2 regions of the Arthrobacter sp. D2-10 genome follow, and region 2 is predicted to be linked to the other one. Evidence: predicted binding sites of a transcription regulator. Region 2 holds the regulator's gene; the other holds the start of a gene.
What was found. Region 2 encodes HspR, which represses chaperone genes until heat shock. Its sites were predicted from a motif close to AAGTTGAGTCNNNNNGACTCAACTT; they were not measured.
Positions count from the first base shown of each region.

Region 1: M1D74_RS00235 (Hsp20/alpha crystallin family protein) is a predicted target of HspR. The motif match lies at 7,593-7,617, and genes of this name have one in related genera.

Region 1 is NZ_CP096431.1:36,578-52,214, reverse strand. It holds gene M1D74_RS00280 (phosphoketolase family protein) at 1-1,235, opposite strand, end outside; gene M1D74_RS00275 (ATP-dependent DNA ligase) at 1,278-3,722, opposite strand; gene M1D74_RS00270 (SRPBCC domain-containing protein) at 3,785-4,267, opposite strand; gene ku (non-homologous end joining protein Ku) at 4,314-5,156, shown strand; gene M1D74_RS00260 (hypothetical protein) at 5,153-5,404, shown strand; gene M1D74_RS00255 (formate/nitrite transporter family protein) at 5,401-6,252, opposite strand; gene M1D74_RS00250 (flavodoxin family protein) at 6,342-6,950, opposite strand; gene M1D74_RS00245 (DUF2630 family protein) at 7,011-7,256, opposite strand; tRNA gene M1D74_RS00240 (tRNA-Val) at 7,404-7,477, shown strand; gene M1D74_RS00235 (Hsp20/alpha crystallin family protein) at 7,651-8,091, shown strand; gene M1D74_RS00230 (DUF4383 domain-containing protein) at 8,194-8,655, opposite strand; gene M1D74_RS00225 (hypothetical protein) at 8,924-9,127, shown strand; gene M1D74_RS00220 (cysteine hydrolase family protein) at 9,128-9,700, opposite strand; gene M1D74_RS00215 (hypothetical protein) at 9,849-10,415, shown strand; gene M1D74_RS00210 (FAD-dependent oxidoreductase) at 10,445-11,935, shown strand; gene pstS (phosphate ABC transporter substrate-binding protein PstS) at 12,009-13,106, shown strand; partial or broken gene M1D74_RS00200 (SRPBCC family protein) at 13,292-13,741, opposite strand; gene M1D74_RS00195 (Dps family protein) at 13,962-14,441, shown strand; gene M1D74_RS00190 (cation diffusion facilitator family transporter) at 14,493-15,506, opposite strand; gene M1D74_RS00185 (transporter substrate-binding domain-containing protein) at 15,503-15,637, opposite strand, start outside.
Region 2 is NZ_CP096431.1:2,833,751-2,849,387, reverse strand. It holds gene M1D74_RS13340 (NAD-dependent epimerase/dehydratase family protein) at 1-653, opposite strand, end outside; gene M1D74_RS13335 (TetR/AcrR family transcriptional regulator) at 803-1,510, shown strand; gene M1D74_RS13330 (low molecular weight protein-tyrosine-phosphatase) at 1,561-2,070, opposite strand; gene M1D74_RS13325 (methyltransferase domain-containing protein) at 2,124-2,921, opposite strand; gene M1D74_RS13320 (MarR family transcriptional regulator) at 2,932-3,405, opposite strand; gene M1D74_RS13315 (MMPL family transporter) at 3,493-5,676, shown strand; gene dnaK (molecular chaperone DnaK) at 5,785-7,659, shown strand; gene M1D74_RS13305 (nucleotide exchange factor GrpE) at 7,662-8,369, shown strand; gene M1D74_RS13300 (DnaJ C-terminal domain-containing protein) at 8,516-9,502, shown strand; gene M1D74_RS13295 (heat shock protein transcriptional repressor HspR) at 9,541-9,963, shown strand; gene M1D74_RS13290 (hypothetical protein) at 10,012-10,617, shown strand; gene M1D74_RS13285 (PspA/IM30 family protein) at 10,623-11,306, shown strand; gene M1D74_RS13280 (SDR family NAD(P)-dependent oxidoreductase) at 11,366-12,058, shown strand; gene M1D74_RS13275 (DinB family protein) at 12,157-12,669, shown strand; gene trmB (tRNA (guanosine(46)-N7)-methyltransferase TrmB) at 12,679-13,548, opposite strand; gene M1D74_RS13265 (M20 metallopeptidase family protein) at 13,592-14,827, opposite strand; gene M1D74_RS13260 (DEAD/DEAH box helicase) at 15,136-15,637, shown strand, end outside.

The DNA of each region.
Region 1 (15,637 bases), 810 kb from region 2:
ATCCGGAAATTCTCCGGATTCAGCCGAATGATGTCCCGCAGATACCCGCCCACGGCGAGCATGGGGCTCACCTTTTCCTTGCCGGGTCGCTCGACGACGACGGCGTGGTCACCATAGGCGGGCAGTCGGAGGTCACGCAGCAGCCGGCCGCCGTTCGCATAGGGCGTTGCGCTCATGCGGAGGTCTCCGGCTGGAGCACCAGCAGCTATCTCGTCCCGAAGGCTGCCGTCCTCCATGAACAGCTCCTCGGGCCGGTAGGAGCGCATCCATTCCTCGAGCTGCGCGAGATGCGCGTCGTCGTCGTGAACCCCTGACAGCGGGACCTGATGTGCCCGCCAGGTTCCCTCGACCTGCTTGCCGTCCACCGCGGCGGGGCCGGTCCAGCCTTTCGGCGAGCGCAGCACGATCATGGGCCAGGGCGCGTACCCTTCAGTCCCCCGAGGTTCCGTCCGGGCCTCGGCCTGCAGTGCTGCAATCCGTTCCAGGCAGGTGTCGAGGGCGGAGGCGAAATCGCGGTGTGCCTGCTCGGTGGCGTGCGGATCTGTCACCGTGACGAAGTGGGGCTCGTAGCCGTAGCCCCGCATCAGGTGTTCGAGTTGAGCCTCGGGCATTCGGGAAAGCACGGTCGGATTGGCGATCTTGTACCCGTTGAGGTGCAGGATCGGCAGGACCGCGCCGTCGTGCTTTGCGTCGAGGAAGCTGTTCGAGTGCCAACTGGCCGCCAGCGGCCCCGTCTCTGCTTCGCCGTCGCCGATCACACAGGCTGCAACCAGGTTCGGGTTATCGAAGACCGCCCCGAACGCGTGGGCAAGCGAGTAGCCGAGCTCGCCGCCCTCGTTGATGGAGCCGGGGGTTTCCGGAGCCGCATGGGACGGTATGCCGCCCGGATAGCTGAACTGTTTGAAGAGCTCCTTCAGGCCGGCAGCATCGCGACCCACATGGCTGTAGGTTTCCGTGTACGTTCCTTCCAGCCAGGCGTTGGCCACATTCGCGGGACCGCCATGGCCGGGTCCGGTGATGAAAAGCATCTCCTGGCCGCGTTCCACGATCGCCCGGTTGAGATGCGCGTAGACGAAGTTGAGGCCGGGGGTGGTCCCCCAGTGCCCGAGCAGCCGCTCCTTGACGTCGTCGCGCCGTAGCGGCCGCCGCAGCAAGGGGTTGTCCCTCAGATAGATCTGCCCCACCGACAGGTAGTTGGCAGCCCTCCACCAGGCGTCGAGCTGTTCAAACTGCATAGGCTCCTACTCCCCTTGTTCCTGTTGAGTCAGATTCCGGAGTCAGATGTCGACGACGACGTCGGACGGCTTCTTGTCCGGCCGCCACCCCCGCCAGACCGGATGGCGCAGCTTGCCGCCGGACGTGCGTTCGCTGAACTGGACCTCCCCTACGAGTGCCGGCCGGACCCAGCGGGCATCGGACGCATCGGGGGCCGGCACATCGTCGAGCGGTGCCGTCTTGCGGGCCATCTTCTTCAGCCTTGAACCGATCTCCGCGAGCTCCCGCTCAGTCAGCCCGGAGCCCACGCGCCCGATGTACTTCAAGTCAACGCCGTCGGGAATCGCCACCAACAGTGAGCCGACCTTGTGTGCGCGGCTGCCCTTGCCCGGACGCCAACCGACGACGACGACCTCCTGGGTGAGCGCGTGCTTGATCTTCACCCACGATTCGGACCGCCGGCCCGGCGAATAGGTGCTGCTGACCCGCTTGGCCATGATGCCTTCGAGGCCCAGTTCCTTGCTGGCCTCGATCGCTTCGTCGAGCGTCGCATCAAGGGCGGGAGGTACCTGGATGTGACCGTCCTCGGGACCGTCCACGGCCTGCTCGAGTACCTCGCGGCGTTGTGAGTATCCGAGGTCCAGCAGGGAGTTTCCGTCGAGATGCAGCAGGTCGAAGAGCAGGAAATGGACCGGGGTGCGTCTTCGCGCCGCTTCGATGTCTGAGTGTTTGGTGAGGTTCATGCGCCCCTGCAGCAGGCCGAAATCCGGGCGGCCCGCCTTATTGATCGCGACGATCTCCCCGTCCAGCACCGCCTGCTCACCGTTAACGTAGCTGCCGAGGTCAGCAAGCTCGGGATACGCCTTGGTCAGGTCGTTGCCGTTGCGGCTCAGGAGCCGGGTTCCCTCCGGGGTGACCGTCGCGACAGCCCGGATACCGTCCCACTTCATCTCGAAGGCCCAGCCGTCTTCCGAGCGCAGCAGCCCGGGATTTCCCGTTGTGGCCAACATAGGTCTCAGCGTGGGAAGTTCTTCGGTGGTGCGCGGCCTGAAGGCGGGAGGTGAGGGCTGGCCGGGCTGTTCCTTCATCAGGTGGATCAGCCAGTTCTTCTCGGCCGCGTCGGTGGGCCCGCCGGTATGGATCAGGGCGAATCTGCGCACTGCGTTGCCGCCTCTGGCAAGGCCCCCATCCTCACGGCCCTGCAGCGTACAGATGACCTCCTTGCCCGGCCGCCACTTCTCCGCCTCATACGTGCCGGAGTCCCAGATGTACACCTCGCCGGCCCCGTATTCGCCCCTGGGGATGGTGCCCTCAAACGAGCCGTAGTCGAGCGGGTGGTCCTCGGTCTGGACAGCGAGGTGGTTTTCCCCCGTGGAGGTGGGCGGTCCCTTGGGGATGGCCCAGGAGACCAGTACGCCGTCGCGCTCCAGCCGGAAGTCATAGTGGAGGCGCCGCGCGTGGTGTTCCTGAATGACGAAGCTGTTGCCGCCCGGCTCGCCCACCGTGTCCGGAACGGGCTCCGGTGTTTTGGAGGCATCCCGCATGGAGCGGTAGGTGTGCAGGCGGTCCGGGCCGCCGTCGTCGTTGTCGGGGCCTCCGTTGTCCTCTGCGCCATCCCGGTCCATGTCCCCGAGCAAATCGCCGTACTCGGAGATCCGCGCGATCACCTGCTCATAGTTGAGGTGGTCAAGATCCGGATCGTCGAGCTCCTCCCAGGTCCGCGGCGCCGCAACCATTGGATGCGCTTTCCCGCGGAGTGAATATGGCGTGATGGTGGTCTTGTTGCGGTTGTTCTGGCTCCAGTCCAGCAGCACCTTGCCCCCGCGCAGCGACTTCTTCATGTCGCTGACCACCAGGTCCGGGTGGTCGGCCTCCAGAATGCGCGCCAATTCCTTCGCGACGGCGGACACCTGGTCCGAGGTCTGCTTCCGGTCCAGCGGGGCATACAGGTGGATCCCCTTCGATCCGCTGGTTACCGGCCTCGGGTCCAGGCCCATGTCGTTCAGGATCTCACGGGCCAGCCGGGCCACTTCGGCGCATTCAAGCAGCGTTGCGCCCGGTCCCGGGTCAAGGTCGAGGACCATTCGGTCCGGGTTGCCTACCTCTCCATTGGGACCGAACTGCCACTGCGGCACGTGGATCTCAAGGGCTGAGATCTGCCCCAGCCAGGTCAGCGTCGCGAGGTCATTGAGCAGCGGGTACACGTTGGTGTGGTCGCTGTGCTCGATACCGTGGCGCTCAATCCACGACGGCGCGGATTTGTCGAGGTTCTTCTGGAAGAACACCTCGCCTGGTTTTTCTTCGGTGCCGACGCCGTTGACCCACCGTTTGCGCGTCACCGGCCGGTTACGGGCGTGTGGGATGAGGCAGTCAGCGACGGCCGCGTAGTAGGCGAGGACATCGGCCTTGGTGGTGCCCGTCTCGGGATACATCACCCGGTCCAGGCTGGTCAGCTTCAGACGGCGTCCACCGACGGTAACCGTCTGCTGTGCGCTGCCTGGAGCCATTTCCCCAGTCTTGTAGGGATGCTCCGATTACGCCAGTGCGGTCGGCGGCACAGAGATCTGATTCAGTCGCCGAGCTCCGCCTCATACCGGGCCACGTACTGGTCCCACAGTGCCGGATCCTGTCCGAGCGGGCGTTCGTTCAGGAAGTCGTCGAGGCCCATGAGGGTCAGGTGCCAGCCTGCCGCCGAGCGGGCGATATCCTGGCCCTCCTGGACCGTGTTGGTCAGCGTGAGGAGGCTGCCGCCGTCGTCGTCGTCCTCGATTTCCCAGCGCAGGACTTCCTCATCCCACGTATAGGCGAGCAGCCGCGGCTTCTCTGCCTCCAGAACTGTCCCTTCCATGGCTTTCTGGCCCGGGAACTTGAAGGTGACCACGGCACCGGGACGCGGCAGGATGTCCAGCTCGCATGGGAACCAGTACTTGAGCTTCTCGGGATCAGTGAGGTGCTTCCACAGCACCCTGGCCGGCGCATTGAAGCGCATCTCGAACCAGAGGGCGGGTTCTCCATCGGCGAGCGTCTTGGTAACCATCGGTTCGGAGTTCACCTAAGCAATCGTAGACCGGCACGGGCAACACTGGTTCACTAGGAACATGAGAGCGATCTGGAAAGGCGCAGTGGCGTTTGGGCTGGTCAACGTGCCCGTGAAGGTTTACAGCGCCACCGAAGACCATGACATCAGCCTTCACCAGGTGCATGACAAGGACGGTGGCCGGATCCGCTACCAGCGGCGGTGCGAGATCTGCGGCGAGATCGTCGAATACAAGAACATCGACAAGGCGTACGACGACGGCGAGCGCACCGTCGTTCTCACCAGCGAAGACCTCGCTTCGCTCCCGGTAGAGAAGAGCCGGGAGATCGAGGTGGTCGAGTTCGTTCCGAGCGACCAGATCGACCCGATCATGTTCGACCGCGCCTACTACCTGGAGCCCGATTCGAAGTCCACAAAAGCCTACGTACTGCTTCGTCGGACCCTGGAGGAGACGGACCGCACCGCGATCGTCCAGTTCTCGCTTCGGCAGAAGTCGCGGCTGGCCGCCCTGCGCGTCCGCGGGGATGTACTCATGATTCAGACGCTCCTCTGGCAGGACGAGGTCCGCGAAGCCACCTTCCCCTCCCTCGATGAGAAGGTTCGTATTTCCGCCAAGGAGAAGGAAATGTCCGCGGCACTGGTGGAATCCTTCTCCTCCGACTTCGATCCCGAGAACTTCAAGGACGACTACCAGGAGCAGCTCCGCACGCTGATCGAAGCGAAACTCGAGAAGGGCGAGGCGCTGGACACCGACGAGACGTTCGGAGAGACGGGCGACCAGGAGGGCGGCAACGTCCTCGATCTTATGGAAGCGCTCCGCCGCAGCGTGGAGAAAAACCGCGAGAAGAAGAGCGCGGCGGGAACGAAGAAAACCGCGAAAGCCACCTCGAAGAAAGGCGCATGATGGGATTCATCCGGAACGACCTGGGGCAGCAGACAATCGCGCAGAAGCCGAACGCGCCCATCGTCGGGTGGGCACTGCTTGGCGTGGCATCCATGATGGCGCTGGAGGAGAAAAACCGGATGGCACTCGCCGCCGCGAGCACAGCCTGCCTGATGGTATGGGCAGCGCTTGAGGTGACGCGAGGCGAGAGCGGCTTCCGCAGGACCATGGGCAGCCTGACACTCGGCTGGCTGGCCCGGAAGAGCTAGCTGGAGGCAGTAGTGGGATCCACGGGCGCCTCTTTCCGTTCGCGCTCCACGAGCTTTCGGTCGCGCACCAGCCGCAGCGCCGTCACCAGCAGAATCCCGCCGGCGATATTGAACACCACTGTGTAGCTGAACCAGCCCAGCCAATCCAGGTAACTGATCTCGGCGCCCACCTGGATGCCGCCGAAAATCAGCAGCGAGTCGAGGATTGAATGGAAGAGCTGCAGACCTGACAGCAGAAAACCGCCGACGACCGCTGCCGCGAGCTTGCCGCTCATTGCCTCGGTTCCATGCTGCATCCGCGTCATCAGCGTGATCGTGCTTCCTCCCAGCACTGCGAGACATATCGTCTGCCAGCTCAGGTCGGCGTGGACGTAGTGTTCAGCGGAGCTTGTGATGGTCCCTGTCCACTGCGGGAAAGCCGTCACCACGAGCATCATGAAAATCCACCCGCCGACGAGATTGGCGGCCAGCGTGCCGGCCCACAACTTGCCCAGTTGCCCGAGTGTGGCCTGCTTGGCTGTTACTGCAGCGATCGGAACGAGGAAACCCTCGGTGAACAATTCGCTCTTCGCGAGCAGCAGCGCTATGAGTCCGGCACTGAAAGCCAGTCCTGCCAGTAAATGGTTCCCGGTTTCATGGAGCACTGCCAAGTACGCCAGGACGCCGATTCCGATCTCGAAACCACCAAACAGTCCGGTGATGAGGACGTCGGCGAACGTTCGATGCAACCGCTGGGCACCCTCGTCAACGGTGCGGTCGAACGACTTCTCGATCTCATCCTCCACCGGCCCGGCAGTGCTGCCGAGTTCGCTCCGCCGCGCGTCGCCATCATTCTTGTGCTCGCTCAAGCGCTTACCTTTTTCCCTTGAAGGATTCGTGAGTTCGCAGGGAGCACCCTCTGCCAGGGTGCTCCCTGCGAACTCACTTGAGCTGTGGCTTACGGGGCGGGGTAGGACGCCACCTTCAACGACTTCGCGAGGTGCACTGCGTTCGCCGTCATCGCTGAGATGGTCGACGCGACCACGTCGGGCATTTCGTCCAAATCCTTGAAGTCCACCGTCTGCATCGCCTCGCCCACCCAGTACACGCCGCCCTGTGCGGGGACGGTGAACCCGATGTCGTTCAGCCCCTGGTGCATCTCGGCGGTGACGTGGTGAGCGCCGTCTTCATTTCCGACGACGGCCGTCAGGGCCACCTTGTCGTACATGATCGGTCTGCCCGCATCATCCGTGGAGGAGATGTCGGCATCCAACCGTTCGAACACCCGCTGACCGAGGCTGCTCATGTGTCCCACCCAGATCGGGGCGCTAAGGAGGAAAATGTCCGCATCGAGGATCTGCTGCCGTAGCTGCGGCCACTGGTCCCCGTTGCCCATGTCGGTTTCGACGCCGGGCGCCACGTTGTAGTCCACTACCCTGGCCGACGATGTCGTTACCCCCTGCTCCTCCAGCTTCCCGAGGATACGGTTCGCCATGAGGTCGCTGCTCGAGTCCGCCGGCGATGGTGTCAGAGTGCAGATCAGCGCAAAAGCCTTGAGATTATCCATGGGTTCCTTTCGGTCTTTGTACACCGTGTTCGTCGCCGCCCGTGTCATGGACGGGCTGAGCTACTGGCGGTACCCCTCGACTTGATCAATAGGCCTGGCCTCTGCCTCCTGGGGGCTTTCCCCTGCGTCTTCCTTGGCGCGGCGTTGACGGAGCAGGTCCCAGCATTGGTCCAGTTGTTCCTCCACCCGCCGCAGCCGGCTTTGGCGGTCACCGCCCTGGTCGCCCTCGCCCGGAGCGGCGTCCCGCAGGGTGTGTTCTTCCTCCACAAGCGCCTGGATACGCGCCAAAATGTCCTGATCGTTCATGACAACTCCTTCGCTGGCTTTCAGAGGCGGGGCTTCAGCTGGAACAGCCCGGGTTAGTCAGGCTACTTAGTAGCAGCCTGGATATCTACCGCTTCCCGCATTTGCGTGATCCGTCTGTGGATGCCCTAAACTAACGGGGAACTATTTGCCTGTGTAGCTCAGTCTGGTAGAGCATCCGCTTCACACGCGGAAGGCCCGGGGATCGAGGCCCCGCGCAGGCACCGTTCGAAGCCCGTCCCGCTCCATCGGGGCGGGCTTTTTGGTGTCTGTGAGCGTTCGTTGTGGGCGAACAAAAAGTGTTAGCACTCTCAAGGTTCGAGTGCTAATTTAATGACTGGGTTGAGCGAACGTGACTCAACTCGAACCAGCTAGACCACACAGGGAGTGAACCACCATGGCTATGAAATTCGACCCATTCCGCGAACTGGACCGTATGGCCGGCGCACTTCTGGATCCCCGCCAAGGCCTGCGCCTGATGCCCATGGACCTCTATCGCGAGGGTGACCACTACATCTTGAACGCTGACCTTCCGGGCATTGACCCGGGCTCTGTCGACATCGACGTGGACGGCCAGCTCCTGACCATCCGCGCGGAGCGCACCCTGCGCAATGCCGAGGGGGTCAAGTGGCTTACCCGCGAGCGTGAAAGCGGATCCTTCCTCCGCCAGCTCAACCTCGGCCAAGGCATCGACATTGACGCCATCTCTGCCCGGTATGAGAACGGTGTCCTCAGTGTCACCATTCCGGTCAGCGAGCGCGCAAAGCCTCGCAAGATCGAGATTGTCTCCGGCGAGGACGCGCAGCCGGTCCGAGGCGACAAGGCAGTGGAGGCCTAAACCCCTCCTGTCGCGGACCACAACGCACAGAACGACGACGGCGGGTTGCGACCCGCCGTCGTCGTTCTGTTTTCAGTCGATCAGTTTCTATGCCGGGAAGGGTTACCGCGCCCCGGCTGTACGGTGCTTGTCCCGCAGCGCGAGCGCAAGGGCGATCATCGCGATAGCGAGGACAAGGTGCAGAATGTTGTCGGCCGCATTCACGGGAACGAAGTTGGCCGCCGAATCCTGCGGAATGATGAGGCCGTAGATGAACAGAACGGCGTAGATTACCCCTCCCCAAAGGAGGAAGTTATAGGCTCCGGTGGCGGTCTTCGCCATCACTATGCCTGCTATCCCGAACAGAAGATGCACGATGTTGTGCAGGATAGAGACCTGGAAGATGCCGAGCAGTAACGCGTTCGACTCAGAGCCCGCGAAGGCAAGCTCGTCCATGCCGCTGGTTATCCCGGGAATGAAGCCCAGTATGCCGACGAGCAGGAAAACAACTCCAACAGCGAGCGCAGCCTTTTGAATATTGGTACGGGTCCCGACGCCCGAGCCCGGTGAGTGTGTCGATGCCATTGAACTATCCCCTCTAGTTGCCGGCGGGGCGGGGCGCCGACCTGTGATCTCGCGAGTTGATGAACAGCATTTCCCGCCACTGGTATTCAAAGAATCCCACAGTACCGCGCAAATAGAAAGCAAGCTTAGTTAACTTTTCGATAAACCTCCGTCTGAGGTTGTGGGAATGACTCTTTCCCCAGCTGTTAGGGATTCACCCAGTTTTCGTTCACCGAACATTCAGACAGACACCTTACTGTGGCGGTAATCACACGTCGAAAGGTCCTCCATGAGCATTGAACCTGCCTCCCTGACTGACTTCTCCGCCCTCAAGCGCGGTCAGCGGATTACCCTGCGATCTACCTCAGGGCACCAGGTCACGGGTGTCCTCGAGGACCGCGCCGAGGACGCGTCAGTGGTCTGGGTGCGCATGGATGATGGGGCCGGGCGACGACTCTTCCACCGGGAGGATGGTTACAGCGTCGCTTTCTGATCACGCCGTATAACCGGCACGGTCCAGGAACAATTGCTTGATCACCTCCGCGCCCATGAGCCGCTGGCGGTATTCATCAGTCAGCACGCCCAAGACGTTCTGCGCATACTCCTCGTTGGTTGAGGCGATAGCGTCCTCGGCGTACACCACCCGCAAGTTATTGGCGTAGGCATCCGCCGCAGTCTGAGCCACACAGTTATGCGTTGCCACCCCCGCAAGCACAACGGTATCCACGCTCAAGTTCCGTAGACGCTGCAGTAAATCCGTTCCGAAGAATGCGCTGTCGCGGGTCTTGACCATCTCTGGAAGCCCCTCAATCTGCAATCCCTCGACCGGTTCGGCTTGCTCCGTCCCGCTGAAGAGGAAACCCTGGTCGTCGTCGAGCATGCTCAACGTCCAGGTCGATTTATCCCGCTGGTGCTCGGTCCGGATCACATACACGGGCGTACCGGCTTCACGAGCATCCGCGATGGCTGCGTTGCACGCCCGAACCAGCGGTTCTTTCTGCTTCCCGAGGATCTCGTCCTCAAAGAATGCGTTCTGCATGTCGATGACCAGTAGCGCAGCCGTCATGTCCGAAATCCTTCCCGAATGGGTCCTCCAACTTCAGACAGCATACTTAGTTGTCGTCCTCAGATCAGGACGGAGCAGTTTCATGCCCACCGGCCCTTGAGGGGTTGGATCACGGGGTCTAGCGTTGGTCGCACGGAGGTGGTCAATCGTGCGACCGACGCGACAGGGGGGCCTAGCGGTGCTGCTCGCCGTCGTCGTTATTCCCGGCTGCAGTTCCGAGGCTGCCTCCCCGCCCTACTTCCAACCGCTGCCGGTCGCGGTGGAACCGGGAGACGTGTTTCCTCTGCGGACCCTCTACAGCGGATGGTGGAGCACTCCCGCATTCACGCCCGGTACCGCCGGGTTGCCGTTGAGGGTAGGGCTTGTCCGGGCGGATACCGGCGAGCTTCTGGCCGGTTACGACCGACCGGCCGGACGCCAGGTTCCGGCACCCAACCGCACTCCTGCACGGGGCTGGCCAGCGGGGGCAATACTTGCCGTCGACCTGGCCACGGGTGCGGTGTGGGACTGGTTCACTGTGGATGCTGAAGGCCTGCCTACCCCCGGATTCAAGGCAGAAGTTTCCGCCGAACAAGGCTTTCCCCCCATCGCCGGAAGGACCCCTCCCGGCACTTTCCACACTTTCCTGCGTGATCTGGACAGCGGTGAAGTGATCTATCTCGGCACCGCTCCGGCAGACCTACCCGACAACATTCACATCGAATTGGACTGGTAAGAAACCGCACTACAGAAGGAGAACTGGCCGTGAAATCCCTTTGGCTCGAATCAGCGCCGCGCATACCCACCGATGCCTTCAAGGAGGGTGGCCAGTACGACTCGGTGGTGGTTGGGGCCGGTATCACCGGCCTCACCGTCGCCACACTGCTCGCGCGATCCGGCCAGCGGGTGGCAGTCCTGGAAGCCCGCTCTGCCGGCGCAGTCACAACCGGAAACAGCACCGCGAAGGTGTCCCTCCTGCAGGGCACACAGTTGTCCTCCATCATCAAACATCACGGCGCCGCCCTGGCTCGCCATTACGTGACCGGCAACCGGGAAGGCCAGAGCTGGCTCCTTCGGTTCTGCGATGAGAACGGCATCAGTTATGACGTCCGGGATGCAGTCAACTACGCAGTAACAGACGACGGCGCCCGTCTCCTCAGCGAAGAGCGTGACGCATGCGCCAATTCCGGGCTCACTGCAGTACTGGAGGACTCCTCGTCGGACCTTCCTTTTCCCGTGACGCGCACACTGCGCGCGGCCGGCCAGGCTCAGGTCCATCCGATGGAAGTTCTCTCCGCGCTGGCGGCCGACCTGCGTAAACATTCCGGCGAACTGGTCGAGGACGTGCGCGTCACCGGAGTGAAGGCCGGAAGCACAAAGGGGGAACGAACTACGCTTCAAACGTCGCGCGGCGAGGTAACCGCGGCGAATGTCATCGTCGCCACCGGGACGCCGATCCTGGACCGCGGCGGACACTTCTCCGTCCTGCAACCGCACCGGTCCTACGCTGTCGCCTTCACTGTGCAGGATGAAATTCCCGGTGCCATGTACCTGTCAGTTGATTCGCCCTCGCGAACCCTGCGTAACGCCACTGTCGAGGGACGCCCGTACCTCATCGTGGGCGGCAACGGACACACAGTCGGACGTCAGGCCCATACCCAGTCCCTGGTCGACGACATCATCCGCTGGACACAGGAGCACTTCCCCACCGCGCAACCATCCTTCAGTTGGTCCGCGCAGGACTACACTCCGGCGTCGTCCGTCCCTTATGTCGGCAGGATGCCCATCGGTGGGCAGGCCATCTATGCCGCCACCGGCTTCAACAAGTGGGGTTTCACCAATGGCGTCGCTGCCGCCCTGGCCCTCTCCGCAGAGATCCTTGGGGGCAACATGCCGTGGGCCAAGGAACTCTACAAAACCCGAGTAGGCAAGCAGGACGCACTGAGCACCGCCAAAACCAATGCGGGCGTCGGAGTAGAGATGGTGAGCGGCTGGCTCGGTGGACTGGTGCGCGCATCCCATGCGCAACCGCCCGAGGGCCAGGGCGTGGTGGTGCGGGAGGGTGCCCGACCGGTTGGTATCTGCCAGATCGCGGGAATCACCCACCGGGTCTCCGCGGTCTGTACCCATCTTGGCGGGGTGTTGAGTTGGAACGACGCGGAACAGTCGTGGGACTGCCCCCTTCACGGCTCGCGCTTCACCCATGACGGCGTACGGCTTGAGGGACCGGCCACGCGCGACCTGCAGTCGCCGTGAAGCCCTTCACCTGTTGTTCAACGTGAGTTCACGCTGCATTCACCTGTATCGTGAGCGTGTGATTTCGCGTCGCATGACAACCATCGTCCTTACCTGTGCCGCAGCCCTTACCCTGGTGTCCTGCGGCTCCGATTACCCGCTGGGCCCGGAACAGGAAGCAGCGGCGCAAAATGCCGACTCCACTCTCAGCGGAACAACAACCGGCGCAGGGTCCTCAGCCCAGGGCCCCGCCATGAACGCCTGGCAGTCGGAATTCGCCACCCTTCACCCTGACGTTCGGGTGCAATACTCCCCCGACGGCTCCGGCGCCGGTCGCGGTGCCCTCCTGGCTGGAGCAGTGGACTTCGCCGGGTCGGATGCCTACCTCAGCGAGGAAGAACTCGAGGAATCGCGTGAAGTCTGCGGTCCCGACGGAGCTTTCAACATCCCCGCCTATGTGGCGCCGATCAGCATCGCATTCAACTTGCCCGGCCTTGAGGAGTTGAACCTCGACGCGGAAACGATCGCCCGCATCTTCCGTGGAGAAGTCGCGCGCTGGAATGACCCGTCCATCGCCGCTCAGAACGAGGGTGCTGACCTGCCGGACACCCCAATCACCCCGGTCAGCCGCTCGGACGATTCCGGAACGACGGAAAACTTCACCGACTACCTCCACTCAGTAGCGCCCGACGTGTGGACCGACGAGGCGGACGGCACCTTCCCGGCTGACCTTGCCGGAGAAAACGCCAAGGGCAATGCGGGCGTCGTCAGCACTGTGTCCGGCACCGAGGGAGCTGTAACCTACGCCGATGACTCCGCCGTCGGACCGCCGCTGGGCCGGGCCAAGCTGCTTGTCGGAACTGAATACGTTGCGGTCAGCCCGGAAGCGGCAGCGGCCGCGGTCGATGTAGCCGAACCTGTGGAAGGCCGCGCCGAGTTCGACATTGCACTGGACCTGGACCGGGAAACAACAGAGCCAGGTGCCTACCCGCTGGTGCTGGTTTCCTATCACATCTACTGCACTACGTATGAGGACGAGGAAACGGCGAACCTTGCCCGGACCTTCGGCACGTTCGTGGTGAGCGAAGAGGGTCAACAGGCCGCAGCGGAAGCCGCCGGCAGTGCGCCGATTTCGGCTGGCCTCTCCGAGCGTGCTAGTAAAGCCATCGAGACAATCAGCGTCGGAAGCTGACGCGTACAGAGGCGCAAAGGGAGAGCCCTCCTATGGAGAGCCCTCCCTTCAACCCGTGAGGGCTAAGCCGGGTTGGCGGCTCGGGGTCCGCCTGACTCCGGGTCGTCGAGGGACGGATCGACCAGGCCGACTCCGCCCGCGAGCGGATCCGCCGTCTGGCTCGTTGTAGCCGAACCCGATCCGGGTGCATCGACGTTGCCTCGCCAAGCGCCGGTCTCATTGCCCGTGTTCTCGATGAACTCCTTGAACCGTGCAAGGTCCGACTTCACCTGCCGGTCATCGGCACCCACTGCTGCGCCCACCTTCTCCGTGAAGCTTTCCGGATCCCAGTCCAACTGGACGGTCACCCGGGTGGTGGTGTCATCCAGTCGGTGGAAGGTCACAACGCCGGCATGGGATTTACCGTCGGTGCTCTTCCATGCGATGCGCTCGTCTGGATGCTGCTCGGTGATCTCGGTGTCGAACTCCCGCTCAACTCCGCCCACCTTGGTGACCCAGTGATTGCGGGTGTCGGAAATCTGGGTGATGGACTCCACGCCCCCCATGAACTCAGGGAAGGTTTCGAACTGCGTCCACTGGTTGTAGGCCGTGGACACGGGCACCGATACGTCGATGAATTCCTGAACTGTTGCCATTGTCTGTTCCTCCTCTTTTACTGGAACTTCACGTGGAACAAGTCGCGGACTGATGACCGCTTGATCGCCACGCTAACCCACGGTGAACCATGGATCAATGAAATGCTAAGTTTACTTAGGGTTTTCCCAGTAATAGTCTCCGGGCCCAGTCCGGACTTCGACTGGGAGCCCAATGCTGGCAGCGTTCAGCGTCCGAATTTCCGTCAAGAGTGGAGGATTTATGAAGGCGTCAAAGACCCTGACCGACAACATGCAGTCCGTTCTGGTTGACCTGGTGGAACTCCATCTGCAGGGCAAGCAGGCCCACTGGAACGTTGTCGGCAAAAATTTCCGCGACCTGCACCTGCAACTGGACGAGATCATTGAGGATGCGCGCCTGTTCGCCGATCAGATGGCGGAGCGGATGCGCGCACTGCACGCTGTTCCGGACGGACGGAGCGCCGTCGTCGCCAAGGGCACGTCACTGGATGAGTTCCCCTCCGGCCTGGTGGACACCAAGGACACCGTGACCATGGTGGTCGCCATGCTTGAGGCGGCCGTCGGCAGGATGCGTGAGGTCCATGACCAGGTGGACGAGGAAGATCCGACGACCGCGGATATCCTCCACGGCATGATCGAGAGATTTGAGCAGTATGCCTGGATGGTCAACGCCGAAAACATGCAACCGACGGCCAACGTGGTGAAGCCCGCTCAGAAGTAGTACAGGAAGCGGTTGGGGTGCTGGCCGCTAGGCCGCCACCCTGACTCCTTTCTAGCGGTACTCCCCTCCGCCCTGTGTCAGGCCGGGCAGGAACTCCTCGGGTAGCACCGTAACCGGCACGATCACCATGTCCTGAGCCTTCCAGTCCATCTCGACGCAGGCCTCCCTGGCTTTTTCAATCCTGCGAAGCGTTGCACCGGGCCATTTCCTGGGCACCACAAACGACTCGATGTGGAAGACGTGCCCCTCATCCCGGACCCGTGATCTGGCTTCCCTGACCCAGGGCAGGCTCTGGAGGTACGCATCAATCCGCTCGCCGAGTGGGTGAGGCTCGGAGTCGTCATAAGTCCTGGCCCGCGTGTCAGTCAGACCTCCGATAGCTCCTCGCAGATTCTTGATCCCGTCGTGCAGGATGCTCGTGGAGATGATGAGCGCGGCCACGGAGTCAGCCCACCACAGACCCATACCGATGCCCAGTACGCCCACGGCTGCGGAGAGTGCTGTCATCCAGTCCGCCTTATTCATGTCGGCGTCGGCGTAGAGCACCTTGTCATGCAGCGTCTTGGCGAGTTTCATCTTGATGATGCCAAGGACCACCGGCGGTCCTGCTGTCAGCAGCATCGCCAGCACCATCAGCCATCCCAGCCAGAAGGTATTGCCCAACAGGGTGATTCCGCCAATTGTGGGATGTTCGGCTGTCACAAGCTTCAACCCTGAGTCGACAAGAAGGTACCCGCCCATGACCACCAGCGCCACTGCTGCCACCAGGTGGGCCACGCCGACCGCCCGGTGATACCCGTAGGGATGGGACTCAGATGGACGACGGCGGATCACCCTGGTTGCGACAAGGAAGGAGATTGGAGGCAGGAAGGACAACATGTCTTCGATCCACGCGGCCTTCATGGCCTGCGAGTTCCCCAGCACCAGATACACCAGAAATGTGGAGACGGCCAGGAAGATTATGGTGATCCATTCCCACTTGACCGCCTTCCGGAGTGCGCGTTGCTGCTCCGGCGGCAATTCGGTGTGGCCAAAACGGGCTGCGTCTTTCTCACCGTTGTTCACAGTTGAACCTCCTGCGCCTGAAGGAACTGGTCAAGCTTCAGCAGGAAGGCGTTTTCGCCAAGCGGCACGAGCATGACGTGCTTGACGGTTTTGTCGCGCTCATCAGTGGTTTCCGTGTACGGCCTGGTGAT
Region 2 (15,637 bases):
GCGTGCAGGAGTGAGTTCCAGAGCTCGTCCCGCGCGGCGGCGGCGATCATCGCCGCTGCAAGGTCCGGAACGTACGTGAAGGAGTGCGGAAGGTCCGGGTTCCCCAGCGGCCGGATGGTCTTTCCGGCGAGCACACGGGGGACAATGCGCTCGCCGGCATGGGCGGTGCGGACGCGTGGTCCATAGAAATCCGACGCCACCACGCTGACCGTCGCCGTGGATGATGCCTCGCGCTGCTGCAACAGCGTGGTCCGCACGCCTCGCTTGCCGCCGGCGGCGCCGCGGGAAGACGTTTCGGTCATGACTTCACCGGGCCGGTCATAGGAATACAGACTCTCCGGAAAGACGACGACGGCGCCTGCTCGCCCGGCCGCCTCCAGGACCACCTGCTCGGCCCGTGGGAGCTCGGACTCCCAGGCAGCGGCGGTGTAGGCGGAGCCATGGATGCAGTGGAAGACGGCCGACGCGCCGTCGAACGCCTGCTGCATCTGCCGGTAGTCCGACGCGTCAGCGCGGACGCGTTCAATGCCTGGCATGTCAGGACCGCTTCCGGATCTGGTGAAGACGCGCACGGTGTCGCCTCGGCTTGCCAGGTGTTCGGCGATGGTCCAGCCGACCGGCCCCGCACCGGTGACGGCAAATAGCTGTGTCATTGGTTGCTCCTGGTGGTTGTGATGGAAACGTGGTTGTGATGAAAAAGAGAGCAGTGCTCTCGCAATCAGTTTGAGCGGCTGGAGGGCTACTGTCAAGAGCGGTGCTCTCTTTTGTTGACACCGCTCTCACGGTCGGAAAGCATGGGCGTATGACTCCAACTCCGAGGGAACGTGCGCGCGCTCAGACGATGGAGGACATCACGCGCATTGGTCGGGAGCATCTTGTCGTGCACGGGGCTGCGGCATTGTCGTTGCGTGCCATCGCGCGGGATCTGGGACTGGTGTCTTCCGCGGTGTACCGCTACGTGAAGAGCCGGGACGAGCTCCTCACTCTCCTGGTGGTCGATGCCTACACCGAGCTCGGCGATGAGGTGGACGCAGCAGTGGCGGAGCTGGCGCCATCGGATCATGCCGGGAAGTTCCTGGTGCTCGCGCGCGCGGTTCGCCGCTGGGCTGTGCGGGAGCCGGCCCGCTATGCCCTGCTGTTCGGCAGTCCTGTGCCCGGTTATCACGCTCCGGCAGAGCAGACCACCGGCCCGGGTACGCGGGTCATTCGGGCACTGGTCCGCATTTACGACGACGCCTACCGGGCTAACGGCAGGGGTGGGACGCTCCCCGGCAACTTGCCGGGTGTCCCCGCCGAAGGCATGCTGCCGGCGGATCTGGCACGCATCCGCGAGGAGATGGGCCTGGCAGCGGATGACGACCTCATCGTGCGGGGAACCCTCGTGTGGGCCTCGCTCTTCGGCATCGTCAGCTTCGAGGTCTTCGGCCAGTATGGCGAGGGCACCTTCTCGGACCCGGAACAACTCTTCGAGCAGCACCTTGCGGTGCTGAGGAGCGTCGTAGGTCTTTAACTTCAGTTATCGGTCCCTCATCACAGTTGTCGCTCTCTGATGACAGAGGATCACCGGGCAGCGTGGCCGCGGGCGAGCTCTTCCAGCACGAACTGCACGATCCCGGGAACGGCGTCGTGAATCATCTGCCACGTGGCCTCGAAATCGGCGCTGTCCCCATACCAGGGGTCGTAGATGCCAAGCTCGGAGATCGGCGTGCCGGCCGTCGACGGGTCGAATTCGCGCAGCATCCGCACCCTGCCTCGGCTCTCCGCATCGGGAGCCTCAAGCTTCAGATCCTCGTAGTGGTCCACATCGAGGGCAAGGATGAGATCCCGCTCTGCGTACCAGGTGGGATCGAACTTCCGTGCGCGGTGGGTTTCGCTTGTGAGGCCGAGCTCGGTCAGCTTTGCGGCTGCGCGCTCGTCGATCGGGTTACCCGCCTCCCAGCCGGTGGTGCCTGCGGAGTCAACCATGACGTCGTCGTCCAGTCCCGCTTCCTCGAAGGCACGGTTCAACATGATCTCGGCCATGGGAGAGCGGCAGATGTTACCGGTGCAGACAGTGACGATCCTGTACATGGGTCAATCCTAGGTATGAAGGCAGGAGGGGCGCATCGGGCATGCCGACAGCGCTACACCCGGATGATCAGTTCACCGCAGGGGATGAGGAACCAGCCATCCGGTGACTCGCCCCAGCGGCGCCATCCCGAAGCCAGCCGCTCCAGCGTGGCCTGGTCTGCCAGACCCCGCTCGAGGGTCTGCTCCGCGAAGCCGGAACTTAGGACCCGCTCCGCCCAGGTCTCGGCGTGCCAGCGCCGGCGTTCCTCGGTGGCGTACAACCAGTTCGACGACGAAGCTTCCACGTCCGTGAGTCCCGCCTCGTGTGCCCACGCCAGGAGGTGGCGTCCGGCGTCGGGCTCGGCCTGGTTGCTGCGGGCCAGCTGCTGGTAGGTGTCCATCCACTCGTCGAGTTCCGGCGTAGGTGGGTACCACGCCATCGCGTGGAAGTCTGCGTCGCGGACCGCGATGATCCCTCCCGGCCGCGCAACCCGGTGCATCTCACGCAGCGCGGCGACCGGGTCGGTGAGGTGCTGCAGCACCTGATGCGCGTGGACAACATCGACGGACTCGTCCTCGAGGTCAAGGTCGTACACGTTGCCGGTGCGGAAGGAGAGGTTCTCCACCCCTGCGTACGTCCGCTCGGCCAATGCCACAACGTCCTCTGAGCGGTCCATGCCGATGACCTGTCCGGGATCGAGCAGTGCGGCGAAGTCGGCGGTAATGCTCCCGGGTCCGCAGCCGACGTCGAGCATGTTCATACCGGACGAAAGGTGCTCCAGCAGGTACCCGGCGGAATCTGTTGCCCGGCGCGCTGCATGGGCGCTGGTGACGCTCGAATGGTGGCCGTGGGAGTAGACCTCGTCGCTCATGATCGACAGATTACCCCGGTGCTTCGTCCATCGCGTGTTCGCGTGCGTGCACCGTGGCGTCGGTGACTTTCCGCATCATCCTGCTGAGGAGTGCGAGCTCCTCAGGCGTGAATTCGGCGAGCGACTGCTCCACTTCCCTGGCCAGCGGAGTGAACAGCCTGGAGCCGGTGGCGAGGGCCTTCTCCGTCATCTCCAGATGCACCTGCCGCCGGTCCACGGAACTGCGTGAACGGCGGACATGACCCGCTTCGTCCAGCCGGTCGATCAGGGCGGTGGTCGCCGGGGAACTCAGGTTGAGAGCCTGGCGGAGCATGCCCGGGGTCACGGTGGCACCGGCACGAGCGGCGCCCATCATGATGCCGAGCGCGTTCAGGTCAGTCCGGTGCAGTGCATCCCGAACGCTGATGGTGTCGACATATCGATCGGTCTCGACAGTGAACTGTTGCAGCAGGGCCATCAGTTCACGTGGTGCGGCGTCGGCCATGTTCCTCCTCTATCTACAGATTAGGATACTGCCATTTATCTCCACCATGGATATAGTAGGTAATAGAGATACCTAGAAGGGATTGGCATGTTCAAGAAGAAGTGGGTCCGGGTGTTCTTTCCGGCATTCATCGTGGTGCTGTGGTTCATCGGTGCCGGGTTCGGCGGACCCACCTTCGGGAAGCTGGAGGAGGTTTCCAGCAACGACCAGGCGTCCTTCCTGCCCGCGAACGCGGAATCGACGGAGGCCGGCGAGTTGCAGGAAGCATTCACCGACTCCACTGCCATACCCGCCGTCATCGTCGTCGAGTCGGAATCGGAGATTCCGCCGCCGGAGCTGGCGCAGTACCAGGAGCTGGCTACCCGGCTCGCGGATGTGCCCGGGCTTGAGCCGGCTGCGGAGGGCCAACCCGCCGTCGTTGGCCCGATCCCCTCAGGGGACGGTTTTGCCATCCAATACATCGCTTCGGTGGCCGACGACGCCGAACTGGGCGAGGTGATCATCGAACTCCGCGAGGTGCTGGAGGCCGAGCTGCCGGCAGATGCCGAAGGGTATGTCACCGGCCCCGCCGGCTTCACAGCGGACCTGGTCGGTGCCTTCGGGGGTATCGATGGAATCCTCCTTGCCGTGGCGCTTGCCGCCGTGTTCGTCATCCTGCTGGCCGTCTACCGTGCACTCATCCTGCCGTTCTTGGTCCTGTTCACGTCCGTCTTCGCGCTGGCCACCTCCATCCTGCTCGTCTATGCCTTTGCGCTCTGGGGGTGGATTGAACTGAGCGGCCAGAGCCAGGGCATCCTGTCGATCCTCGTGATCGGTGCCGCGACGGACTATGCGCTGCTGCTCGTGGCCCGATACCGGGAAGCCCTGACGGAATTCAGCTCGAAGTGGGACGCGATGAGGGTCGCCTACCGTGCGTCGGTGGAGCCGATCGTCGCATCGGGTGCCACCGTCATTCTCGCGCTGCTGTGCCTGCTCTTCTCGGATCTCAATTCGAACCGCAGCCTCGGTCCGATCGCCGCGATCGGGATTGTCTTTTCGCTGCTTGCAGCGCTGAGCCTGCTTCCTGCGCTCCTCCTGATCTTCGGCCGTAGCGCGTTCTGGCCGCTGCGGCCCAAAGCCGGTACCCATCCTGCCGGGGTCCACGGCAGCAACGTCACGGGACTCGAAGGCCTGCGCGGCACCTGGAAGCGCATCGGCCACCTGGTGTCGAGGTTCTCGCGGCCGGTCTGGGTTGTGTCCCTGCTGGTGCTCGCCGCCGGCTCGCTGGGACTGCTTCAGCTGCAGGCATCCGGTGTGCCGCAGTCTTCAGTGATCCTTTCGCCGTCAAACGCGGTCGACGGGCAGGATGCGCTGGCGCGCCACTTCGACGCCGGCGCAGGCAGCCCGGTCATCGTGATTGCGCCTGCCGGGCGGGAAGATGGAGTCCTCGAGGTCCTTGAAAGCTCCGAGGGTGTAGCGGAGGCGACGCTTGTCGCCGACCAGGCGGGCGCCGTCGTCGTACGCGATGGCAACGTCCTGATGCGGGCGACCCTCGATTACCAGGCGGACTCCGCCGAAGCGGAGGAACTCGTCAGGCAGCTGCGCACTGACCTGGATGCCGTGAGCCCGGATGCGCTGGTCGGCGGGGTAACCGCCGTCGCGCTGGATACCAACGTCACAGCGCAGGCTGACCTGACGAAGATCATCCCGATAGTCCTCGTTGTCATTCTGGTCATTCTCATGCTCCTGCTGCGCTCGGTGGTGGCGCCGCTGCTGCTGATCGGCTCGGTGGTGCTGTCCTATGCGACCGCGCTCGGGGTGTCGGCGCTGGTGTTCAACAACATCCTCGGGTTCGATGGCGCGGATGCCTCGGTGCCGCTCTTCGGTTTCGTCTTCCTCGTCGCGCTGGGGGTGGACTACAACATCTTCCTGATGACACGCGTGCGGGAGGAGTCGCTGCGCATCGGAACCCGGCCGGGCGTCCTCCGCGGCCTCGGCGTGACCGGTGGGGTGATCACCTCGGCGGGAATCGTCCTTGCCGCGACGTTCGCCGCTCTCGGGATCATCCCCATCCTGTTCCTGGCGCAGATCGCGTTCATCGTGGCGTTCGGTGTGCTGCTGGATACGGTGATCGTCCGGTCGCTGCTGGTTCCGGCGCTCGCATATGACCTCGGCCCGAAGATCTGGTGGCCCTCGAAGCTGGCAAAGCACGACGGCGCGGCCTCCTCTTCGTCCGACCCAAAGCACCGTGCGGATCCCGAGTTGAGCGAAGTAGACTCAACTTCAGCTTGACACTCCATCAGGTCGTAGTAAGGTTGAGTGCAGAAGGCTCAATCTGAGCGGAACCGACAATCCCGGCCGGTGGAAACCAAAGCCAGCGGCTCGTCGAAAGGAACACGCATGTCACGTGCAGTAGGTATCGACCTCGGAACAACCAACTCAGTCGTTTCTGTGCTTGAGGGTGGCGAACCCACCGTCATCGCGAACGCTGAGGGTGCACGCACCACTCCCTCCATCGTCGCTTTCTCCAAGGGCGGCGAAGTCCTGGTCGGCGAGATCGCAAAGCGCCAGGCCGTCAACAACATCGACCGCACCATCGCTTCCGTCAAGCGCCACATGGGCACCGACTGGAAGAAGCAGGTGGATGACAAGACCTACACGGCGCAGGAAATCTCTGCCCGCATCCTGCAGAAGCTGAAGACTGACGCCGAGAGCTACCTTGGCGAAAAGGTGACCGACGCCGTCGTCACCGTGCCGGCCTACTTCAACGACGCCGAGCGCCAGGCAACCAAGGAAGCCGGTGAGATCGCCGGCCTCAACGTGCTGCGCATCGTCAACGAGCCCACGGCTGCAGCTCTCGCCTACGGCCTGGACAAGGGCAAGGAAGACGAGCTCATCCTCGTGTTCGACCTTGGTGGCGGAACCTTCGACGTCTCGCTCCTCGAGGTCGGCAAGGATGAGGACGACTTCTCGACCATCCAGGTCCGTGCAACCTCCGGTGACAACCGCCTCGGCGGCGACGACTGGGATCAGCGCGTTGTGGACTTCCTGCTCGCGCAGGCAAAGGCCAAGGGCGCAGACCTCTCCAAGGACAAGATTGCACTGCAGCGACTGAAGGAAGCTGCCGAGCAGGCAAAGAAGGAACTGTCCTCCGCCTCGTCCACCAACATCTCCCTGCAGTATCTTTCGGTCACCCCGGACGGCCCTGTGCACCTGGACGAGCACCTGAGCCGTGCCAAGTTCCAGGACCTCACCAAGGACCTGCTGGACCGCACCAAGAAGCCGTTCCACGACGTCATCGCGGAAGCCGGCATCAAGGTCTCGGACATCGATCACATCGTGCTCGTCGGCGGATCCACCCGTATGCCGGCTGTCTCGGACCTGGTGAAGGAACTGGCCGGCGGCAAGGAGCCCAATAAGGGCGTGAACCCGGATGAGGTCGTAGCCGTTGGTGCTGCGCTGCAGGCCGGTGTGCTGAAGGGTGAGCGCAAGGACGTCCTCCTGATCGACGTGACCCCGCTGTCGCTGGGCATCGAGACCAAGGGCGGCGTGATGACCAAGCTCATCGAGCGCAACACGGCCATCCCCACCAAGCGCAGTGAAACCTTCACCACCGCCGATGACAACCAGCCCTCGGTTGCCATCCAGGTGTTCCAGGGCGAGCGTGAGTTCACCCGTGACAACAAGCCGCTGGGCACGTTCGAGCTCACCGGTATTGCACCGGCACCCCGCGGCGTTCCTCAGGTCGAGGTCACCTTCGACATCGACGCCAACGGCATCGTGCACGTGTCCGCCAAGGACAAGGGCACCGGAACCGAACAGTCCATGACCATCACGGGCGGAACCGCGCTGTCGAAGGAAGACATCGACCGCATGGTCCGCGAAGCCGAGGAGCACGCAGCCGAGGACAAGAAGCGCCGCGAGGCAGCCGATGTCCGCAACTCTGCCGAGCAGCTGGCCTACTCGGTGGGCAAGCTCATCGACGACAACTCGGACAAGCTGCCGGAGGAAGTCAAGACCGAGGTTCAGGCCGACGTCGACGCCCTGAAGAAGGCCCTCGAGTCCCAGGACAACGATGATGAGGTGAAGGCCGCCTTCGAGAAGCTGCAGACCTCGCAGACCAAGCTCGGTGAAGCCATCTACGCCCAGGCCCAGCAGGAGGGCGCCTCCGGTCCCGGTGCTGCCGGTGCAGGTGAGCCCAGCGAGAACGGGACCAAGGCAGAAGACGACGACATCGTCGACGCCGAGGTTGTTGACGAAGACGAGAAGAAGTAGCCATGCCGCACCACGGAAACGAAGAAGAGCACTCAGAGCCAGTCAGCTTCCGCGATAACCGGAAGATCGACCCGGAAACTGGGAAGGTCCGTGGGCAGCAGGACAATTCCGGTTCGGGCTCTCCTGACCAGGCACCCTCTGCGGGTGCCGGGCAGGAGCCCGGCTCAGGAAGCGCTGATGCAGGCGCCCCTGGGATGGCTGCGGATGGTCCCGAAGCCGGTGCTGATGCACTGGCCCAGGCAGAGGCTATCCTCAACGAGGCCGGCGGCGGGGAAGAGATCTCCACGCCTTCCACCGACGTCGAGGCAGAACTTCGGAACGACCTCCTCCGCCTTCAGGCCGAGTACGTCAACTACCGCAAGCGCGTGGAGCGGGATCGCGACGTCGCCCGGGATATGGCAGTGATCGGGGTACTGAACTCGCTCATGCCGGTTCTGGACGACATCGACGCCGCGCGCCAGCACGGTGACCTCGCAGACGGGCCCTTCGCCGCGATCTCCACCAAACTAGAGAACGCCCTGAAGACCTACGGCCTGTCCCGCATCGATGAGACCGGAGTGGAGTTCGACCCGAACATCCATGAGGCACTCATTCAGCAGCCGAGCGCGGACGTGCAGTTCGACAGCGTCAGCCAGATCCTGCGCGCAGGCTACAAGAAGGACGACCGAGTCCTGCGGGCCGCCCAGGTGATCGTCGCAGTACCGGAGTAGTCAGACCGGACGGAGGGAGTCCCCGAGGAAGGCGGCTTTAATATTCCGAAGCGAGCTCTGCGAGTCTCGGAATTTCGTTGCCGCCGTTCGGGGGCTCCCTTCGTCCCCACCCGACAACACGAAGAGTTATAGAGAGGAGGGGTCAGATGGCTAGTCAGGATTGGGTCGACAAGGACTTCTACAAGATCCTTGGTGTGCCCAAGGACGCCTCCGACGCCGACATCAAGAAGGCCTACCGGAAGCTCGCGCGAAAGCACCACCCCGATCAGAACCAGAGCACGGGCGGCTCGGACAAGATGTTCAAGGACATCTCGGAGGCCTATTCGGTGCTGTCCGACCCGGAGGAACGTCAGCAGTACGACGCCATCCGGGCGATGGGCAGTGGAGCCCGCTTCACTGCGGGTGGACCGGGCGGACCGGGCGGCGGCGCCGGGTTTGACGACATGTTCGGCAACCTCTTCGGGCAAACAGCCGGCCGTCAACGCGGCGGTTTCGGCGGCGGCAGCAACCTGCCTCCGGAATTCGCCGATCTGTTCGGCGGCGGCTATTCGTCGGGCGGCGGGTTCCCCGGGTACCAGGCACCGCCCCGCAAGGGCGCGGACCGTACCGCCAGCACCACCATCTCCTTCGCGGGATCCATCCGGGGGACCACCATCGGCCTGCGGGAACCGTCCGGCGAGGTGATCGATGTTCGCGTGCCTGCCGGCATTCGGGACGGCCAGAAGGTCCGGGTCCGCGGGAAGGGACAGACCGGGCCGGCGGGCAACGGCGACCTGATGGTCACGGTGAACGTGAAGCCGCACCCGTTCTTCCAGCGCGACGGCGACAACATCCGGGTGCACGTGCCGGTCACCTTCCCCGAGGCAACCCTCGGAGCGCAGGTGGAGGTGCCCACGCTGGACGGGGAAATGGTGAAGGTCAAAATACCTGCGGGCACACCTTCCGGTCGGACCCTGCGCGTCAAGGGCAGAGGTGTGAAGACGTCCAAGGCAACCGGTGATCTGCTGGTAACCATCGACGTCGTCGTTCCCCAGAACCTCAACAAGGAGGCAGAGGCCGCTGTGGAAGCCTTCGCGAACGCCACGAAGGACGCCGATCCGCGGAACAACCTTGCCGAGAAGGCACGGCTCTAGGGTGTGGAAAATCTAGGCAGCAGAGGGGAGCGACACCAATGTCTGTTGATATGAATATGCCGATCTACGTCATCTCTGTTGCCGCAGAGTTGGCAGACATGCATCCCCAGACTCTGCGCCAGTACGACCGGCTGGGCCTCGTCACTCCCAGCAGGGCACCAGGACGGGCCCGCCGGTACTCCCAGCGTGACGTCAACGTCCTGCGCGAGGTCCAGCGTCTTTCCCAGGAGGGTGTCTCCCTGGAAGGAATCCGGCGCATCCTCGAACTCGAGAATCAGGTGATGGCCCTACAACACCGGGTCAGTGAACTCACTGAGGAGCTGTCACAGCGCCGTAAAGCGGAAACCAGCCGCGTCTTCGCTGCAGGGCTGGCCGGCGACGTCGTCACCCTCGCCCGGGGGCAGCGCCCCCGCCCGCGCAGCCAGGCGCTGATGATCTGGCGCGGAGACCCCTCCCGCTGAGGGCTCCTCACATGGCGCAACGTCCAAATCCACGGCACACTTGTATACATGCCTGAATCAGAGTTCGCTGACGCCGCGGAAGTCCTGCTGGAGGGTGTACTCCAGCTCCTCCTGTTCGGCGGAGCAGTCCTGGGCGTACTGGCGATCGGCGCGGCAACCGGTACCTGGTTGATTGTTCGCCGCATCCGACGCTCAGGAATCCTCCGCCGCCGGATCCAGAGGGGGAGCAGCCGCATTCGGTCCTTCTCCACGGACGCGTCTTCCCGGGAACTCGCGAGGTACCGCCTTCAGCTTGAGCGCTCAACCGACGCCACCCGCCGGTCCCTCTCAGCCGCTATCGCCCAGGGGTCCCCCGCCGGTGCCCTCGCCGCAACCGCCGAAGACCTCACGCGCGCTGAAGCGGTACTCGGTGAACGGATCGCCCTTGCCGAGCGCGAACCCAACAGGGTCCTGCGGGAGGAACTCGCCCGCAGCATCGGATCCGAGGTGGATTCCCTCTGCGATTTGTCAGCACAGCTGCGCCGCACGCTCCTGGAGGTTCACCAGGTCTCGGGCAGCAGGCAGCTTGACCGCGCCACGTCGCGGCTCACCATGGAGATCGGCGCGCTGAAAACCTGGAACGCCGCGTACGGCACCGGCACCCGGCGGGCATAGCCGACGTGTCCGTCCGACGCCGCATCTCACGCATCATTTCCTCACGCCGTAATGCGCAGGAACCCGTCGACCCAATCGCCACGCTCGGGCAATCGCAGCGGCAGCAGGAGGAAAACCTCGACCGGGCACGTCGCAGCGTAGCGGACCTCGCCGCCGTCCGGCACCGGGTGGAGACCCTGACCCGGCAGGCGGCCGCAGACCTCGACGCCTGCAACCGTGAGGCAGAGCGCGCGGTTGCGAACTCGAACGACGACGCTGCGCGTGCAGCCCTGCGCCGGGCGCTGGAGGTGCAGAAGAGGCTCGATACGCTGACCCAACAGCGAGACGACCTCGACCGGCAGTTCCGCTCGCTCGAGGCCGATCTGTACCGTCTGGAAACCTCGCTGCACGAGAATGCGGTCCGATTCGAATCACTGAGGGCGCAGCAAGGGGCTACCCAGGCAGCCCTGGAAGTCCAGGGTGCAGTTTCAGCCTCTGCGGGCAGCAGTGCAGAAACTGCTCGCGCCGCCCGCGAAGCGGAACAGGAAGCCCGGCGTCTGCGGCATCTTCAGGCAGCACAGGAAGAGCTTGCGTGGTCGGATCCCTCGTCACCGAACCTCGAGCGGGCATTCGAAGAACTCGAGGCACGCGACGCTACCGAGCAGCAACTCCGGCAGCTGAAGGGCCGGACCGACCGCGGTAGGCCCTGAAGGGCGTACTGCCGGCGCCCTCCGCGGGACTTGTCGGAGCCGGTTGTTAGGCTCTGGGCATGGATCAGAGCAGCGGTTGCGTTCTTGTCGGCAAACACTTCCTGGTGGTCGGTGCCACCGGCCAGCTCGGTTCGCGCATAGCCCGCGAGCTGAACTCGCGGGGTGCGCGTCTGACGCTCAGCGGACGCGATCGAGGCAAGCTCGATTCGTTGGCAGCGGAGTTGGAAGCAGGTGCCGTTCCAGCGGACCTCACCGCGCCGGCGGGGCCAGGCAGCATCATCGACGCGCTGGGCGACAGCATGCTGGACGGGCTCGTCTACTCGGCGGGTGTGGTGGCGTTCGGCCCCCCTTCAGAGCTTGACGATGACACCCTGGACGAACTGCTCCTGACCAACTTCGTGGGTTACGCCAGGCTGCTCCGCGCTGCGAGTGGACACTTGAACCGAGGAGCGCTGCTGGTTCAGGTCAGCGGCGTCGTCGCCGAGGCTCCTACGGCGGGGATGGCAGCCTACTCCGCGAGCAAGGCGGCGTTGAGTGCCTACGGGAAGGCGGTTGCGCTCGAGCTTCGCCGGAACGGAGTGCGGCTTCTGGACGTCCGTCCTCCGCACACGGAGACCGGCCTGGCGAGTCGGCCGATCGACGGTCAGGCTCCGCGTTTGCCCCAGGGTAAGGATCCGGATGCGGTCGCCCGCCGCATCGTCGACGCAATCACCGCCGGGGAACGGGACCTGCCGGCATCTTCGTTCGTGTGAGAACGGTGCCCCGCTCCAGCACTACTTTGTGGCAATAGTCAGTGGGCTCGCAGGTCATCGGGTGTCAAACCTGCACCTGCACGGATACGCTTCCACCCATGGCGATTCAACCTGACACCAAAGACTGGACGTGGGTCCTTGAGCGGGCTTGCGACGAATGCGGCTTTGACCCCGCTGCTCACCCGCCGGAGAGTATCGCGCAACAGCACCGGGAGGACTTTCCACGCTGGCGGAGTGTGCTCAACCGGGCCGACGTCCGCGAACGTCCGGATGAGAGCACCTGGTCAGCGCTTGAATATGCCGCGCATGTTCGCGATGTGTACGTGCTCTTCACTGAGAGGACGGGACTGATGCTGACCCAGGAGGATCCGCTCTTCGCGGACTGGGATCAGGACCGAACCGCCGACGAGAAGAACTACCCCGGAGAGGATCCTGCCGGAGTGTCACGCGAACTCGTAGCCGCGGGCGAGGACTACGCCGTGCTGCTCGATTCAGTGTCCGACTGGAACCGGCCCGGGCGGCGAAGCAACGGCTCACGCTTCACCATCGGCACCCTCGCACAATATGGACTGCACGACGTCGTCCATCACCTGCACGACGTCCGCGGCTGAGGGCGGGACCTAGGAAACGCGCCGGTAGGTCAGGTCGAAGATCATGCGCCCGGCATCGTGCGCCTTGTTTTCGAAGCTCGTGAGAACGCGACCCTCGAAGCGCGGCGCCCAGCCTCCGAGTGCGTCCTCGCCGTCGTTCACGGAAGCGGTGCCGGCCCGCTCGCGGCCCTCCCGCCGAGGGGTCCCGCCGACCTCGTGCTCAACCCCGCTGGCCCAAACCTGGGTGAGCGGACTGTCCGCACCGGCGCGCTCGCCGTCGTGCAGGTTCTCAAAGAACGGCGAGGCATCAGCCGCTTCACGCATCTGCGCCGCGTAGTCCGACCAGTCCGTGGCGAGGCGCAGGAGGCCGCCGGGCACCAGGACCCGGCCGGCGAGCTCAATGAAGGAATCCTTCACCAGGCGCCGTTTGTGGTGACGCGTCTTGTGCCACGGGTCAGGGAAGAAGACCCACAGCTCAGCGACCGAGGCGGGGCGGATCATCGTGGCCAGTGCTTCTGCGGCGTTCACCTGCGCAACCCGGACGTTCGTGAGCCCGCGCTGATCGATGCGGAGCAGGGTCTGAGCCAGCCCCGGCTTGTAGACCTCGAGGGCAAGGAAGTTGTGTTCCGGCCGCTCGGCGGCGGCATGCGCCACGGCCTCACCCAGGCCAGAGCCCACCTCGACGACAAGCGGCGCATCCCGCCCAAAGGAGGCGGCGGCGTCGTATTCCCAGCTGGGGTCCACTGACGTGTCGGCCGCGGAGTTGCGCGGGACCTCCACCACCAGGCCCTCGGACAATTCCGCCCACGCATCACGACGGCGGCCCTGCAGGCGTGAGCCGCGGCGAACGAACGATACGGGCTGGGCAGGGAAGGGCTGGGATTCAGGCTGCGTACTCATCTCTACAAGCGTAGCGAGGCCCGCCAAGCCGGTTCCTGACCGGTCAGGCTGAGGCGGCGGCCAGCTCCGCGATCCGGGCAACCGCCAGCTGCGTGTAGAGGGCCGTGCCGTCAGCGAGGATGCTGTCGTCGAAGGCGGCATAGGGGGAGTGGTTGAACGCCGTCCCCGCCGGATCAACACCGGGTTTCACCGCCGAGAGGAACACGAAGCTTCCGGGCACGGCCGCCAGGACCCTCGAGAAGTCTTCTGAGCCGCTGAGCGGGTTCATCATCCGGGTGTACCGCTCATCGCCGAACAGCTCATGCACGTTCTTCTCAAGGTTGGACGTTTCACCCTCGTCGGTGACGGTCAGCGGATACTCCGTCTCATAGTCGACCGTCGCGTACAGGCCGTGCGCTTCCGCGATGCCATTGACCAGGCGGGGAATCGCTGTGCGCATGAGGTCCCGGTTCTGTTCCGAGAATGTGCGGATCGTAGCTTCGATGCGCGCCGATTCGGGAATGATGTTGCGCTTGGTGCCCGCCTGCAGGAGCCCTACTGTCAGCACCACAGGGTCGAACATATCGAACTGCCGCGTGATCATCGTCTGCAGGCTCGTCACGATCTCCGCGGCCACGGTCACGGGGTCCTTCGCGCGGTGGGGAGCGGAACCGTGGCCGCCCGCGCCGTGAACTGTGATGTACAGGGCGTCGGAGGCGGACATCAGTGTGCCCGACCGGCTGGCGAAAAGCCCGTTCGGCAGCATCGAGGACACAACGTGGATTCCGTATGCCGCATCCGGCCGCCGCCCGGCGGCCTCCAGGACACCTTCACGGATCATCACCCCCGCACCGTCAAACCCTTCCTCGCCGGGCTGGAACATCAGTACGACGTCGCCTGCCAGCTGGTCCCGCCGGTCAGCCAGGAGCCGGGCGGCCCCGGCGAGCATCGCCGTGTGCAGGTCATGGCCGCAGGCATGCATGGCACCGTCAATTCGAGACGAGTAGTCGACGCCGGTCTGCTCCTGAACCGGCAGCGCGTCCATGTCGCCGCGCAGGAGAACTACGGGCTTGCGGGCTGCGGAGGACGGCGCCGTTCCGCGCAGTACTGCGGTCACCGACGTCGTGTCCTTGCCGACGCTCACTTCGTAGGGAAGCCCGTCGAGGGCCTCCAGCACCTTTTCCTGGGTACGGGGGAGGTGCAGGCCGATCTCCGGCTCCCGGTGGAGCTTGTGGCGTAACTCCGTGACCTCCTCGGAAATGTCTGCGGCGTGCGAGCGGATGGCGGCGGCGGTGGACATGGCTTCTCCTGGGGTGCGGGGTTTTGGTGCAGCTCGCATGGTGGGCTTGCTCACACTCACCCCATCCTCACCAACGTGCGTCAGGAGCGCAACCGGACCACTGCTAGACTTGAGGCACTTGCTTGCGGCACATGGTGCCTCTTCCTCCGGAAGGCTTCCGCCGCAGCCTGCGTCGATGAACGCATTCTTTTGTCCCGCGCTATCTCCCATGATCGTGAGAGCGGTTGACACTGTCTGACTTTCCTTCGGCGGACTCTGGGCATCAACCGATGCGCAGGGAAGATGAGAAGAAAGTTCGTGTACTTTACATGACTACCTTTGCTGCGCTTGGCGTGCCCACAGCGCTGGTCCGTTCCCTCACCGATCAGGGAATCACCGAACCGTTCCCCATCCAGGTCAAGACCCTTCCTGACACCCTCGCGGGTCGGGACGTGCTTGGCCGCGGCCGTACCGGCTCCGGCAAGACGCTTGCGTTCACCCTGCCGATGGTGGCCCGCCTCGCCGAGCGTGAAGCCGCCTACCGCCGCAAGCCCGGCCGCCCGCTGGCTCTCGTCCTTGCTCCGACGCGTGAACTCGCAACGCAGATCAATGCCACCGTAGAGCCGCTGGCCGCTGAACTCGGCCTCAACACCACCGTCATCTACGGCGGTGTATCCCAGGCACGCCAGGAGAAGGCGCTGCGCGCCGGCGTCGATATTGTCATCGCCTGCCCGGGCCGTCTTGAAGACCTGATGCGCCAGAAGCTGGTGACCCTCGAATCGGTCGAGATCACTGTGCTCGACGAGGCCGACCACATGGCGGATCTCGGCT